One region of the Virgibacillus sp. Bac332 genome, then DNA from elsewhere that is predicted to be linked to it. Evidence: riboswitches for the same ligand, from Rfam matches in the RefSeq annotation. Region 1 holds a riboswitch; the other holds the start of a gene.
The links. Region 1 has a riboswitch for S-adenosylmethionine ahead of D9782_RS21725 (YezD family protein). Riboswitches for the same ligand answer to the same signal wherever they lie in the genome.

Region 1 (7,673 bases):
GCAGCCGGAGTGGTGGTCAAGCAAGCAGTAGCTATTATTCCATAATAGCTACTAGAGGAAGCGTAAATCGGAGCATTTAGTGATAAGGACTGAGCGAATTTTGCTCAGTTTTTCTTATACGTTTCTAATCGGGTGCTTGCACTTTTGTTCTACTTTTTAAGTAATTCGTTACATTTGAAGGAGAAACTAAAAATATATTGAATTAAATTCTTGTTCCATTAAATCAACCTTTTACATAGTTCTTGTTGCCATTCCATATCACAGTTACTATTAGAAATTGGTTTTTTTCGAGGTTTTGCAGCTTCTACGACTTTCTCCATGTGCATCCAAACATATTGCTGACGAAAATAATCAAAAAGGAATGAACAGAAAAGAATGGGATTTAATATTTGTAGAAAAACCTGAAGAAGTAAGAACATCAAGTGAAACTTTCATCCGTGGGGTGTTTGGTTTATTAACCCACTAGTTGTTAGATGAACTAATCGGACATTTACTGGCAGTTGATCCCCCTCTTATTCATATTGGTTTCACCTTGTTGCTTGAAGCGGGGCTTACTGCCGGTTATATGTGGGATAAAAATCAGACGTCTTCATCAATTTTAAAGTATGTGCTGAAAAAGCGTTCTTCATTTTCAAGGAGAGTCTCGCATATTTCAGGTACTAGATGAATGTATTCTGATCAAAAAACGAACAATAATTAATTCGATCTAATTATTGTTCGTTTTTGTTGTTTCTTCATTACTTTTATTCCAATTCCTTCATGTAAATTAGTTCTTTTGGTAACTTAAATGCTCCTTTCGTATATCGGCAGCAGCCTCAACCATTATTTTTAAGGCTCCAATGGTCTCTTCCTCATTTCTTGTTTTTAATCCACAGTCGGGATTTATCCAGAATTGCTTTGGAGGAATGGTCTGTAATGCACGATTAATATTCTGTATAATCTCCGACTTTGCAGGTATTCGGGGACTATGTATATCATATACACCGAGTCCAATTTCTTTTTCGTACGTATTCTCTTCAAACGTAGTTACCATCTCCCCATGACTTCTTGATGTTTCAATAGAAATGACATCTGCATCTAATGCATCAATGGTTTCATAGATATCATGGAATTCTGAATAGCACATATGCGTATGAATTTGTGTGCTATCTTTCACAGCTGAAGTTGCTAAGCCGAAAGCATAAACTGCTGCTTCTAAATAATCTTCCCATTTCCTTTCATCTAACGGTAACCCTTCACGTAAGGCAGGCTCATCTACTTGAATAATTTGAATACCATTTTCTTCAAGTGCTTCAAGCTCTTTTCGCAGTGCCAGAGCTATCTGGTTTTGTATCGTAAAACGTGGAGCGTCATCATGGACAAAGGACCAATTTAAAATAGTGACAGGTCCAGTTAGCATTCCTTTCACTGGCTTTTCTGTTAACGATTGTGCATATACACTTTCCTTAACTGTCATTGCCTTATTAAAGGATACATCACCAAAAATCAAAGGTGGTTTTACACAACGGGAACCGTACGATTGCACCCAACCAAATGCTGTGACCTCAAAACCATTTAGTTTTTCACCAAAGTATTCAACCATGTCAGTTCGTTCAAACTCGCCATGAACTAGAACGTCAAGCTCAAGCTCCTCTTGAATAGTAATCCATTTATCGATGTTATCTTTTATAAATTGCTCGTATTTTTCATTAGATATTTCCCCTTTGCGCCACTTTGTTCTTGTTTTTCTTACTACTGGAGTTTGTGGTAAGCTCCCAATTGTCGTCGTTGGTAATAATGGAAGTTTTAATTCGTGTTGCTGCTTTTTAATCCTCTGATTGAACGGTAATGGCCGCTTTGCATCGGAAGTATCTAGGCTCTGAAGCTCTTTTCTAACTTGGTCATTTGTTCGCAATGCTGAACTATTAAAGCGCGCAAGCTGTTCTTGGTTCGTTTTTATTTTAGTGGCAATACTATGCTCTCCATCGTTGCAGCCCTTTGTAAGTGTAGTAATGTCTTCAAGCTTTTCGTCAGCAAAGGATAAGCCAGCTTTTATATCTGGATTTAAATCCACTTCTAGCTTTTTCGTTACCGGTACATGTAATAAGGAAGAGGAAGGCTGTAAAATAATATCTTGAATAGTCGTAATTGATTTTATTTCTTCAATAATAGAAAGCTTATCTGCTATGTTTTCTTGCCAAACGTTTCGACCATTAATAATACCAGCAGCTAATACTTTATCTTTAGGAAAACCAAACTGCTTAATTAGTTGTAAGCTATCACCATGAACAAAGTCAAGACCGATTGCTGCAACAGGGAATTCAATAATAGATTCATAATTGATCACATGTTCAAAGTATGTCTGTAAAATGAGTTTTAGTTTTGGTGCTGCTTCGCAGAATTGCGTATAGACTTTTTTTGCTTTTTGAATCACTGCATCATCTAATTTGGTTCCAAAGATAGGCTCGTCTATCTGGACCCATGTAGCTCCTGCTGATTCTAATTCCTCCAATATTTGCAGATACAATGGAACAAACACATCCAGTAATTCATCGAATTCTTCCTCTTTATACCCCTTTGCTAAGCTTAAATATGTGATTGGGCCTAAGATTACAGGTTTACCGTCGATACCTAATTCTTCTTTTGCTTCCTTATAAAAAGCAAGTGGACGATTTTCTGTTAGTATAGGCTGTGCATGTTCCAATTCGGGAACAATATAATGATAGTTCGTATTAAACCACTTGGTGATTTCTGAAGCAACAGCATCTTTAGTTCCACGGGCAATAGCAAAATAGGTTTCTAAATCAACCTTTCCACCATTGTAAGAAAAACGTTCTGGAATAACACCGAACATTGCTGATGTGTCAAGCACATGATCATAGAAAGAGAAGTCACCAACTGGTATTAGATCAATGCCAAGCTCCTGTTGCTTTTTCAAATTTTTTAACCTGATTTTATCTGTTTCTTTAATTAATTGTTCTTTTGTAATTTCTTCCTTCCAAAAGCTTTCCAGCGCTCGTTTCCATTCTCTTTTTTCTCCAATTCTTGGGTAACCTAAGTTAGAGCTAATTGCAGTAAATGTCATTCTTTTTCCTCCTGTAATTTGTATTTTGGTTATATTCGTTTCATCATTGATGAATGGTTTATCTCTAAAGATTTATGGATATAGTTTACTAATTGTATACTGATGTCATAACGCATAAATGGGGTTACTAAATAGATGCCTTGGAAATGTGTTAGCGCAGTATCAAGCAATTCCTTTGCAATCTCAATTCCTTGCTTGATGGACTGTTGCTTATCTACTGCTACGTTTTTCATTCGTTGCCGAATAATTTCTGGCATTTTAATTCCTGGTACTTCATTGTGCAGGAATTCTGCATTTTTGGTTGATGTCAATGGCATAATGCCTACATATATTGGCTTATCTATATGCTGTGTTTCTTCGGCAAGCTCGATAATTTTTTCTTTACTGTATATTGGTTGTGTTAGAAAGTAATCAGCACCTCGATCTATTTTTCTTTCCATTCTCTTAACAGCTTTATCTAGTCTTGCAACATTGGGATTAAAGGCCGCACCAACTTGAAACTTAGTAGGTTGTCTAAGTGATTTACCAGAGAATGACAAACCTTGATTAAATTGTTTTATGAGTTTAATTAAGTCAAGTGATGTTAGGTCGAAAACCGATGTTGCCCCAGGGAAATCTCCTATTTTAGTAGGGTCTCCAGTAATGGCTAGGATTTCATTGATCTCAAGTGCATGTAATCCCATTAGATGTGATTGCAATCCGATTAAATTGCGATCTCTACAAGTTAAATGCACGAGTGGTTTGATACCGATTTCCTGTTTGATTTTTGCAGCGATTGCTATATTGCTGATTCTAGGTGTTGCCAATGAATTGTCAGCAAGTGTAATTGCATCAATACCTGCTTTATCTAAAGCTCTAATCCCTTCCAAATACTCCTCCGTATCTAAGTGTTTCGGTGCGTCGAATTCAACGATAATAGAATGTCTTTGCTTTACCATATCTATTAAGCGGGGCTCTTTATCTATTGGACTATTACGAATTTCAATCGGTTCTGCTTTAGGAATTACTTCTTTTTCCTGTAACGGCTCTAAATCTTTAACGCCCTCTGCAATTGCTTGAATATGGGCGGGAGTTGTTCCACAACATCCTCCAAGAAGCCTTACCCCTTCATTACGAAAATCTTTGGCACAGCTTTTAAAATAATCTGGCTCATTTTCATAGATAAGTTTTCCGTCACGATATGCAGGAAGACTAGCATTTGGATAAGCTGCAAGAAATGACCTTTCTAGTAAAGGGACCTCCTTTAAAGAATCAAGCATATGAAATGGACCTAAGCGGCAATTAATTCCGACAATATCTGCTCCTGTGTTTTGTAACCGTTGTAATGCCTCTGGTAAAGGGATGCCGTTTTGTAGTATACCTGCCTCATGCATGGATACATTCGCTATAATTGGTAGCGCTGTCTCTTCTCTAGCTATTTCAAGTACAGTTGTCAACTCTTCTAGATCGTAGTAGGTTTCTAAGATTAGACCGTCTACCCCCTCCAATAGTAAACAATATAACTGTTCTCTAAAGCTTCTCTTAATTTCATCATTCGTGGCTTGAAGTGTTTGTGTACCATGTATACCACCAATCGTTCCAAGCACAAATACATCCTCACTAGCCGTTTGCTTTGCTATTTTTATAGCGGCTGTATTGATTTTTTTTACTTGATCCTCTAATCCATATCTGGCGAGCTTAATATAATTGGCACCATACGTATTTGTTTGAATTAAATCAGCACCAGCATGAATATATGCTTGGTGAATTTGTGCAATTTGTTCTTCTAATGTAAGATTTAATTCTTCAAAGCAGTGATCCACTCCATAGGAATAAAGTAAAGACCCCATTGCACCATCACCAATAAGGATTCTTCTATCTAATTCAGTTAATAAATCCATCTCTCATCACACTCCTTTCCAATTTTTATTTAAAAAAAGACACCCTACTAATACGAAGAATATATTCTTCTTCAAGTGGGTGCCTTTAGTCGTCTAATCAGCATAAGCGAAAGTTATTTAAGTAGCTTTACTTCGACTTTGCAAATATGGCCATTGGTGTTCCAATAAGCGCAACATACGAACAAAGTGGAGTAATAATGAAAGAAGTGAAAGAATTATTTTCCTATCACTTTCTCTTTACTTTTGGTTTTAATGGATAGCGTTTTTTCTCCGTTGTGTCAATTTGTGTAACCTCTCCTTCATGAACCGTAATTACTAATGATCCAAACTCGACCCTTTGAATTGCTGAAATAATATCGTTTATTTTCGTATCATCGATCTGTGCCATCTGATCCCTCCTTTTAAATCACCAAAATAGTTAGAGAAAAAAATAAAAACCTCTTTTCAGATTGAAAGAGGTTTGATTGGCTTATACATTACAGTTCCCATCTTTCAAACAACTTTCGTTTGCTGGATTTAGCACCGTATTACTCTTTTTGAATGAGTATGGTTGCCGCAGGATCAATGGACCAGTTTCCTCCCCTGACTCTCGATAGGTAAATTATGAAGTTTTGATTGTACTCATTATCTTAGAAAGTAAATAGACTGTCAAGAGAAAATTTTAAAAAATTATTACATTTCAAAAATACGATAGCTAAGTGGCTGTATTATTAATGGATCGGTTTTAGAATCCAATGCTTTCCTGATCATTCCTTGTTTTGATAGGAACCATTCACTAATAGATTTAGTCTCGTCCATGATAGAATGGATGCTAAGCTTTGTTTTCATTTTTCCTGCGTGTAAAATAAAAACTAGGCGCCTATTTATATTCCTTTTTTCATAGCAAATAAGATTTGCTTCATTATCATCATAAATAAATCTGAAATTACCATAATTGCCAAAAAGGGGATCTGTTTTTCGCAATGTGATGAGTGTTTGAATGAATTGAAATAGTTCAAGATTTTGCCTGTTGGTGTTCCATTCCATACATGAGCGACATCCAGGATCTTCACCACCTTGCATGCCAATTTCATCACCGTAATAAATGCAGGGTGTTCCCGCAAATGATAGTTGAAATAAATACATTAATTTTACTTTTTCTACATTACCATTTGCTAATGTTAACACGCGAGGCGTGTCATGACTATCCAAGAGATTAAAGGCTACTTCATTAATATTTCGTGGGTACATATGCAGTAATGTTGAAATTGACGCTGTAAAGTCAGATGCTTTTATTTCATTTTTGCCAAAAAAATCAATGACACTGTTTGTAAATGGATAATTCATAACTGCATCAAATTGGTCTCCATGTAGCCAAGGCATTGAATCATGCCAAATCTCACCTAAAATATAGGCATCTGGTTTGGCCTCTTTAACTGTACGACGGAAGTCTCTCCAGAAAGAATGGTCAATTTCATTAGCAACGTCTAAGCGCCAGCCATCAATGTCGAATTCCTTAATCCAATAACGAGCCACTTGTAATAAATAATTTCGTACTGCAGCGTTTTCTGTATTTAATTTGGGCATTGTCGATACAAAAGCAAACGTATCGTAATTTGGTACTGGTTCCGTACGGATAGGAAAATCTTTTATATGAAACCAATCCGTATAACTTGATTGCTCCTGTTTTTCTAGTACATCCTGGAACGGAGGAAAGTAAAATCCACTATGATTAAAGACAGCATCGAGCATTATTTTTATTCCACGCTGATGACATTTTTTAACCAATTCACGAAACAGCTTCTTGTCTCCAAATTGTGGATCAATTTCCATGTAATCTATCGTATCGTACTTATGATTTGAGTGCGCTTTAAAAATCGGTGTCAAGTATATTCCATTAATTCCTAATGCTTCTAAATAGTCAAGGTGGTTAATTATTCCTTGGAAATCTCCTCCAAAAAAATTAGTGGGGCTAGGGCAGGTTGAATTCCAAGGTAAACTTCCCTTAGGATTTAATTTCTCATTATCATTTGCAAAACGTTCAGGGAATATCTGGTACCATATTGTTTTCTTAACCCAGTCAGGTGGGTTGAAAACATCTGTTTTGTTCAAGTATGGAAAACAAAAATAATGAGCTATGTCTTTAGGAGGATGTGTAAAAAATCCTCCCTCACTGTAAATATAGGATTCTTCATCGTCAGAACAAATGAAAGCATAACGCATTCTTCGGAATGTAGGTTTTACTTGTGTAAACCAAAAATCATGGAAATGAGTAGAGCCTGATTTTTCCATCGGTTTTATGGTTGTCTGCCATTGACCATCTATCCAATCATAAGGATCACCATGGATAAGATCAATGGATTGTATATCACTCTTTTTTGTTTGCAAGAAAATATGTAATGTATCACAGTCATATGCATAGGCGAAATTATTTTTTGGTCGGTGATAGATAGCTTCTTTGTGCATTTTTCTCCTCCTTTGTACAATCGTTTGCGCTATTTTAAAAATAAGACGAAAATTTAAGGAATGTTTATCCCATATATAACTGACGATAAGACCACACTTCAACCAATAAAATGAAAACAATATAGGGAAGCGGGGGATAAACAAAACCCCAACAGGTTGAAGATTCACTTTATCGATTATCTTAACATTATTTATTTAATAATGTAAGCGCTATATTATTAGAAGAGTAAATAATATGAAGTTTCTAAATTTCAGTTGTGTTTTTAAAGAGAATCTGTATAATT
Region 2 (7,673 bases), 360 kb from region 1:
AGCACGGTAGCTTGCAAGCCAATGATGACTTAGATTAGGACGATTCGTGAAGTCGCCTCGTTTCTGGGCACTAGAGCTGGACGCAGCTCAATACGCTTTATAATTTACTAGACTAAAAAAAGGGGCTGGGACATAACTAGCCTGGAGAAGTAAAAAAGAGATTCCAGTTATCAAAAATAGATAGCTGGAATCTTTTTCATTATCATAAATACATGAATTTTGTGTTATGGCGGTGTACTTTCTTAAGTTCACCGCCATAAAGGCAAATCCTAATTCATTTTCCACTTTCGAATTGCCTCTCACCGACATTCGAGTGAAACGCAAATTGGCCTTCAAAAATCCGAAGACAGGTTCTACATCTATTTTTCGTTTACCATAGATTTTTCCTGTTTCTTCTTTTGAAAGCTGCTCTCTTATATATGCTTTTTGCTGTTCCCATTGAGCATTGTAATAAATCTTTCGATTCCCTTTTGCTTTGGTACAATGAACGCGTAATGGACATCCCGAACAATCTTCACATTCATAGACACGAAAGGTTCGTTTAAATCCGGCTTTATCTGTTCGATTCGATAGATATTGAAAAGGTACTTTCTTTCCATTTGGACAAGTAAAAAAGTCTCCGTCTGAATCGTAGTCCCAGTTGGATACATGGAAAGGATTTGTTTTATATTTCTTTTTCTTTTCCATCCGATAGGAATTATAAGTAATCAGTGGCGTTCTTTTTCTATGAAGTACATTACTGTAATTTTGTTCACTACCGTAACCTGCGTCGGCGACAATATGCTCGGGCAATTGAAAGTACCTATCTTCAATACTATCGAGAAAAGGAATAAACGTGCGAGTATCCGTAGGATTTGGAAATACATCGTAGGCTAATGTGTATTGACCTTCGGTCGCAATTTGTACATTATAACCTGCTTTAAGTTGACCATTTTTCATATAGTCATCTTTCATTCGCATAAAAGTGGCATCATGATCTGTCTTAGAATAACTATTGCGATCGCCTAAGATTGCCATATCTTTTTGATATTTGTGTTTACGAGCTTCAAAATCTTGGAATTGTTTACGGTATTGCTTGGGTTCTTTTCGTTCGGAACGAAGTTGTTTGCGTTCTTTTGCTTCTTTGCTTTCTTCGATTGCTTTATCATATTTTTCTACTTTTTCATCTAGCTTTTTAACCACTTCACTGAGTTCTTCCTTTGAAAGTTCATCGGAACTTTCCCTTTCTATTTCAGGAATAATTTCTTTTTCCAGTAATTCCTCATACATTTGATTCGACTTCTCTATTAAATCGGTGCTGTATTTTTCAATGGATTTTTTCCATACAAAGGTAAACTTATTGGCATTTGCCTCTATTTTCGTACCATCAATAAAAATAGCCTCTTCTTCAATCGCCTTCTCTTCAACAAGTTGACAACGAAATAAGACAAAACACTGACGTAATAATTCTTTTACTTCGGAATGAACACGAAAACGATTAATGGTACGATAACTTGGTTCATAGCCTTGTGCTAACCACATCATACGTACACTGTCTTTGATTAATCCCTCTATTTTTCTGCCAGAAAAAACAGACTGTGTATAGGCACATAAGATAATCTTCATCATCATGCGTGGATGGTATGCAGGACAACCTGTTTCACGCAAAAATCCCACAAATGATTCCTCTGGGATATGTTCTACAATATGGTTAACCGCATAGGCGATATCATTTTCTTGTAATTTCATTTCAAAATCTAAAGGCAAAACGACTTGATTCATGGTATAATGTTTAAACATAAAGGATACCTCTTTTCTAAGTTTTTGTGTAGTTACTTTAACTTTATCAGAAGGTATCCTTTTTGCGTATATAAATATTGAAAAAAGTAAAAAAAGTGATACGCCCTAAATTGGCGTACCACTTTTTTCAGTTACTGGGTTTTGTCCCAGCCCCAACCAGCTGTTATAGCTGAACAGTAAATTATACAACTTTTTTCACTCATTTATAATAAATCCTTTTGGGATGAGGAAACGATAAATTATCCTTTATAAATTGGCCCAGCCTGCATAATATCAGCGCTTGCTTCCGTGAATTTTTGGAAATTCTGATGAAACTTCATGGCAAGTGATTTTGCTTCCGTTTGATAAGCGTTTTTGTCTTCCCATGTGTTTTCGGGAACTAAGACGTCATCGGGAACACCTGGAACTTGGATAGGGATTTCCAATCCAAAAATATTATCTCTTATTGTCTCTACACTATTGAGTTCACCTTCTAATGCAGCATGAATCATTGCACGTGTATAAGACAGCTTCATGCGTTTACCAATGCCGTAAGATCCCCCAGTCCATCCTGTGTTTACAAGAAACACGTTTGATTGATAAAAATCAATTTTTTCACCAAGCATTTTCGCATACTTTGCCGGAGCTAAAGGTAAAAATGGTGATCCAAAACATGCAGAGAACGTAGCCTGTGGTTCTGTCACTCCTCGCTCCGTACCTGCAAGCTTGCTTGTGTAGCCACTTAAGAAATGATACATTGCTTGCTCTTTTGATAATTTACTTATTGGCGGCAATGTTCCCGAAGCATCTGCTGTAAGGAAGATAATTGTATTTGGATGCCCAGCAATACTTGGCACTGCGATATTATCAATGTTTTCAATTGGATAGGCTGCTCTTGTGTTTTCTGTTAAAGTTGTGTCATCATAATCAGGTAGCCTTGTTTGTTTATTAAGAATAACGTTTTCAAGGACAGAACCAAATCGTATTGCATTATAAATTTGCGGCTCTTTTTCTTGAGATAAATGAATACACTTTGCGTAACATCCGCCTTCAATATTAAATACTCCATTTGGACCCCAACCATGCTCATCATCACCAATTAATCTTCTGTAAGGATCAGCAGATAAGGTGGTTTTCCCCGTGCCGGATAAACCAAAGAATAAAGCCACGTCTCCCTCTTTGCCAACATTAGCAGAACAGTGCATAGATAATACATCTTGTTGAGGTAGTAAGAAATTCATCACTGAAAAGATAGACTTTTTAATTTCACCTGCATATTCGGTACCACCTATTAGAATGATTCGTTTTTTAAAAGAAACAAGAATAAACGCTTCTGAGTTCGTACCATCTACTTCAGGATCTGCTTTAAAAGTAGGGGCTGATATTACTGTGAATTCAGCTTGATGTGATAGTAACTCATCAGCAGTTGGAGTTATAAATAACTGCCGTGCAAATAGATTGTGCCAGGCATATTCGTTAATAACTTGTATTGGTAAGCGATACGCGTGGTCTGCACCAGCAAATCCGTTAAATTGGAATAGCTCTTCTTTATTTTTTAAATAGGAAATAACCTTTTCATACAATCGATCAAATACAGATTCATCAATGGATTGATTTACTGTTCCCCAATCCACCTGCTGTTCACTTACTTCATCTGTAACAATAAATTTATCTTTTGGGGAGCGACCGGTATAAGATCCTGTTGTTGCTTGAACTGCACCTGTTGCGGTTAACATGCCTTCTTCTCTTGCTAAAATTCTTTCAACAAGCTGAGGTACGGATAAATTTGTTTGTAGCTGTTTATGCGTGTATAATTCTTTTACGAAAGACTTTTCTACCGTTTTCATGTTAAATACCTGCCTTTATGTGAAATTGTATTCACGTTCTTTTGTTGAACGACCAAATAATCCTGAATATGTTTATTAGTATAACACATTTAAGTTAATAGTCCATACTAAATATAAAATAATTTTTATAAGATGTTGAATGTTTACAGCAAAAAATGTCGTTCAGAATCTTTCTTTCCTTTAGTATGAGTAAAAAACTTCTGAGAATACAGTTAAACTAGTTGACACATTAAGCTTCTTCCGATAAGCTAAGTTTCGAACGGATACTCTCTTATTCAGAGTTGGTGGAGGGACAGACCCAATGAAGCCCAGCAACCATCACTTTAGTGAAAAGGTGCTAACCTGATGCAAGGAGATTTTTTTCCTTGAACAATAAGAGCGAAAGGCCAGCAATCCTTTCCTCATGACAAGCGGGAAAGGCTTTTTTTATTAGTTATAAAAATTCTACACGTAGATGACTAACTTTAACCCGATTATAAACATATTAGTCAATTTCTAAGCTAAATTGTCATTCGCCTGCGTGTACGTGTGAACCAGGAGTGACAATAGAATATACGGTAGTAGGTAATCTTTCTGGTGCCTTTCTTATTTCAGTTTAACCTTAGTACTTATTACTGAATGAGCATATTTGATAAATAGAGTTCCGTAATCGATATTTGAAGGAGGATTTAGCAACATGGCTGCTAATCGTCGTTTGTTTACTTCTGAATCAGTAACAGAAGGACATCCAGATAAGATATCTGATCAAATTTCAGATGCTATTTTGGATGAGATATTAAAAACAGATCCAAATGCCCGAGTGGCATGTGAAACAACTGTTACAACTGGACTTGTTCTTGTAGCGGGTGAAATATCCACTACTACTTATGTAGATATACCTGCTATTGTTCGTAAAACTATAAAAGAAATCGGATATACTCGCGCAAAATTTGGGTTCGACGCGGAGACATGCGCAGTATTAACTGCCATTGATGAACAATCACCTGATATTGCTGGTGGAGTTGACACAGCATTGGAAGCAAGACAAGGAAAAATGAGCGATCAAGAGATTGCTGCAATAGGTGCTGGTGATCAGGGTTTAATGTTTGGTTTTGCTTGTGATGAAACAGACGAATTGATGCCACTTCCAATCTCATTGGCACATAAGTTGGCAAAGCGTCTCGCTGACGTTCGGAAGGATAAGACATTAGAATACTTACGACCGGACGGTAAAACACAGGTAACCGTTGAGTATGATGAAAATGATCAACCTGTTAAAATTGATACCATCGTAATTTCTACACAGCATCATCAGGATATAGCTACAGAGCAAATAGAAAAAGATTTGATAGAGCATGTTATACGCCCTATAGTACCAAATGAGTTATTAGATGAGACGACTAAATATTTTATTAATCCAACTGGCCGTTTCGTTATTGGTGGACCTCAGGGGGATGCAGGTTTAACAGGTCGAAAGATTATTGTTGATACGTATGGAGGCTATGCTAGACACGGTGGCGGAGCGTTTAGTGGAAAAGACTCTACTAAAGTTGATCGGTCAGCTGCATACGCTGCCCGTTATGTCGCAAAGAACATAGTGGCTGCCAGGCTTGCCAAAAGCTGTGAAGTACAGCTAGCCTATGCCATTGGTGTAGCAGAACCTGTTTCTATTTCGATAAACACTTTTGGAACAGGTGTTGTAAATGAAGAGCAACTAGTAAAAGCTGTTCGAGAATTATTTGATTTACGACCAGCAGGTATTATTCGTATGTTAGACTTGCAAAAACCTATTTATAAAAATACTGCTGCTTACGGGCATTTTGGAAGAACAGACATTTTATTTCCATGGGAGAAGACAGACAAAGTTGAGCAATTGAAAGCACTTATTAAGTAGTAAAGTCTTGATCATCCTTTAGCTTCACAATGGTTATGATACGAAAAAAGGTAACCTAGCTGATTTAATCTTCTAGGCTGCCTTTTTTCATAGTCTAAATTACAATATTTTCCATAAGGATAAAGAAGGCGTGTTGAGCTGCGTCCAGCTCCAGCGCACAGAATCTAGGTGACTTCACGAATCGCCCTAATCTAAGTCATCATTGGCTTGCAAGCACACCGTGATTCCTTTATCTCCGTTGACTAGCTCCAATCGCTTTTGTTCTTGAAGTTACTTACCGGAATTTGTATATTTTTTGTAGTAGATTGCTTTATCTACATATGATTTTCGTACACGTTCCATCTCCGCGTAATCTTCTAGAGTTAAGTCTCGGATTACTTTTGCTGGTCTACCAAGAGCTAACGTATGTGGCGGAATCGTTTTTCTAGGTGGCACAAGGCTTCCGGCTCCGATAAATGCATTTTCACCTATTTCCGCACCATCAAGAATAATGGAACCCATACCAATTAAAGCTTTGTTTCTAATCATGGCGGAGTGCAGGGTCACTTGATGTCCGACTGTCACATCATCCTCGATAATTAAGGGAAGATTAGGGCTTTGATGAAGCATGGACAGATCTTGAATACTAATTCTTTTACCAATTTTCACAGGTGCAACATCTCCACGAACTACAGTTTTAAACCATATACTAGAATATTCATCAATTGTAACGTCACCGATGATGGTTGCATCCTCTGCAATAAATGCAGTTTCATGAATTTGTGGTTGTTTTTCTTTATATGAATGTATCATTTGAATCCTCCTGGATAATATGGTGATATAAACAGTATAACAAAATTATAGCGGGGACAATGTAGATTGGAGGCAGCAAGTTGAGCAATCATGTACCAAATAACCCAATAATTTTAATGGCAACCGTTTATCTGAAAATTTTTCCAGCTGTAAGTAAAGAGTTAGTTTATTGGCAAAAACGTGCTGCGGAAATTCCCGATCAAGAATTGAGAACTCAGGCTTTATCAAGTATTTCTTCCAAACGTTTTCATTGTCAAGGAGGAGCAGTTTATAGCATATTAGCACATCAAAACTGGCAGAAAGCTGTACGATTTATTGTTGCATATCAAACGATAAGTGACTATTTAGATAATCTTTGTGATCGTAGTAATTCTATGGATCCAGAAAATTTCCGATTGTTACATCATGCTATGATAGATGCACTATCTTGTAATGATAGTAAAACGGATTATTATAAGTATTTTGAAAGTAAAGATGACAAAGGGTATTTGAAAGAGTTAGTTAGAACTTGTAATGAAGCACTAGCATCACTAAATCACATTGATCTTTTCCAAGAGCATGCGCTTAAATTGGCAAAATTGTATATGGATTTACAGGTACACAAGCATGTGATCATGGAAGAACGTATACCACGATTAACAAAGTGGTCAGAGAATATGAATGCATATCCGTTAAGCTGGTATGAATTTTCAGCAGCAGCAGGATCTACGCTTGGAATATATTGTTTGGCCTGCTATGGGTTTGCTGGGAGACTTAGTTCAGACAGAGCAAGCCGATTAGTATCTGGATATTTTCCATATATTCAGTGCTTGCATATTTTACTTGATTATTATATCGACCAAGTGGAGGATAAAGAAGAGGAAGATTTGAACTTCTGTAATTATTACCCAGATCAAATAACGATGCAGGAACGATTTCGGCACTTTTTATTAGAAGCTCACGTTAATTCAACGATGCTACCAGATGCTCCATTTCATCAAATGGTACTGCAGGGTCTAGTTGGGTTGTATTTAGGAGATGAAAAGGTCAAGTTAATTGACGGCTCTCGTCAAATGAAGCGACAATTATTAAAAGCGAGTGGAGTAGCTTCGAAATTTTTTCACTGGAACACGAGAAGTTATTATTACTTAAAAAGATTAGTTACTAGTAGTCGACAGGATTGAGTAGCGGGAGATATTTTAAGGATGATATTCATAAAAAGGGAAAATGAAAATACGTATAGTAGCATAAAAGTGGAGGAGGTCCTCCACTTTACTGGTAGTCTAGGAAATTACAAAATTTGCCCATGTGGATAAATAGGCGCGTGTTGGGCCACGCTCAGAAACTAGGCGTACCTTGCATGGAGATAGACCATTATTATCTTTTTTGAATAGCGATTATAAAAGGCGGATTATTTTTTTGGT

Region 2: linked by a shared signal. The riboswitch ahead of metK (methionine adenosyltransferase) and the one ahead of D9782_RS21725 (YezD family protein) in region 1 are both predicted to bind S-adenosylmethionine.

The regions. Positions count from the first base shown of each region.
Region 1 is NZ_CP033046.1:4,435,530-4,443,202, reverse strand. It holds gene D9782_RS21745 (hypothetical protein) at 1-45, shown strand, start outside; gene metE (5-methyltetrahydropteroyltriglutamate--homocysteine S-methyltransferase) at 767-3,064, opposite strand; gene D9782_RS21730 (bifunctional homocysteine S-methyltransferase/methylenetetrahydrofolate reductase) at 3,094-4,944, opposite strand; gene D9782_RS21725 (YezD family protein) at 5,171-5,332, opposite strand; SAM riboswitch class I at 5,427-5,543, opposite strand; gene D9782_RS21720 (glycoside hydrolase family 13 protein) at 5,617-7,389, opposite strand.
Region 2 is NZ_CP033046.1:4,072,304-4,079,976, reverse strand. It holds gene D9782_RS19975 (IS1182 family transposase) at 88-1,779, opposite strand; gene pckA (phosphoenolpyruvate carboxykinase (ATP)) at 2,019-3,605, opposite strand; SAM riboswitch class I at 3,874-3,984, shown strand; gene metK (methionine adenosyltransferase) at 4,282-5,478, shown strand; gene D9782_RS19960 (gamma carbonic anhydrase) at 5,749-6,270, opposite strand; gene D9782_RS19955 (tetraprenyl-beta-curcumene synthase family protein) at 6,351-7,433, shown strand; gene D9782_RS19950 (tRNA 5-(aminomethyl)-2-thiouridylate-methyltransferase MnmM) at 7,627-7,673, opposite strand, start outside.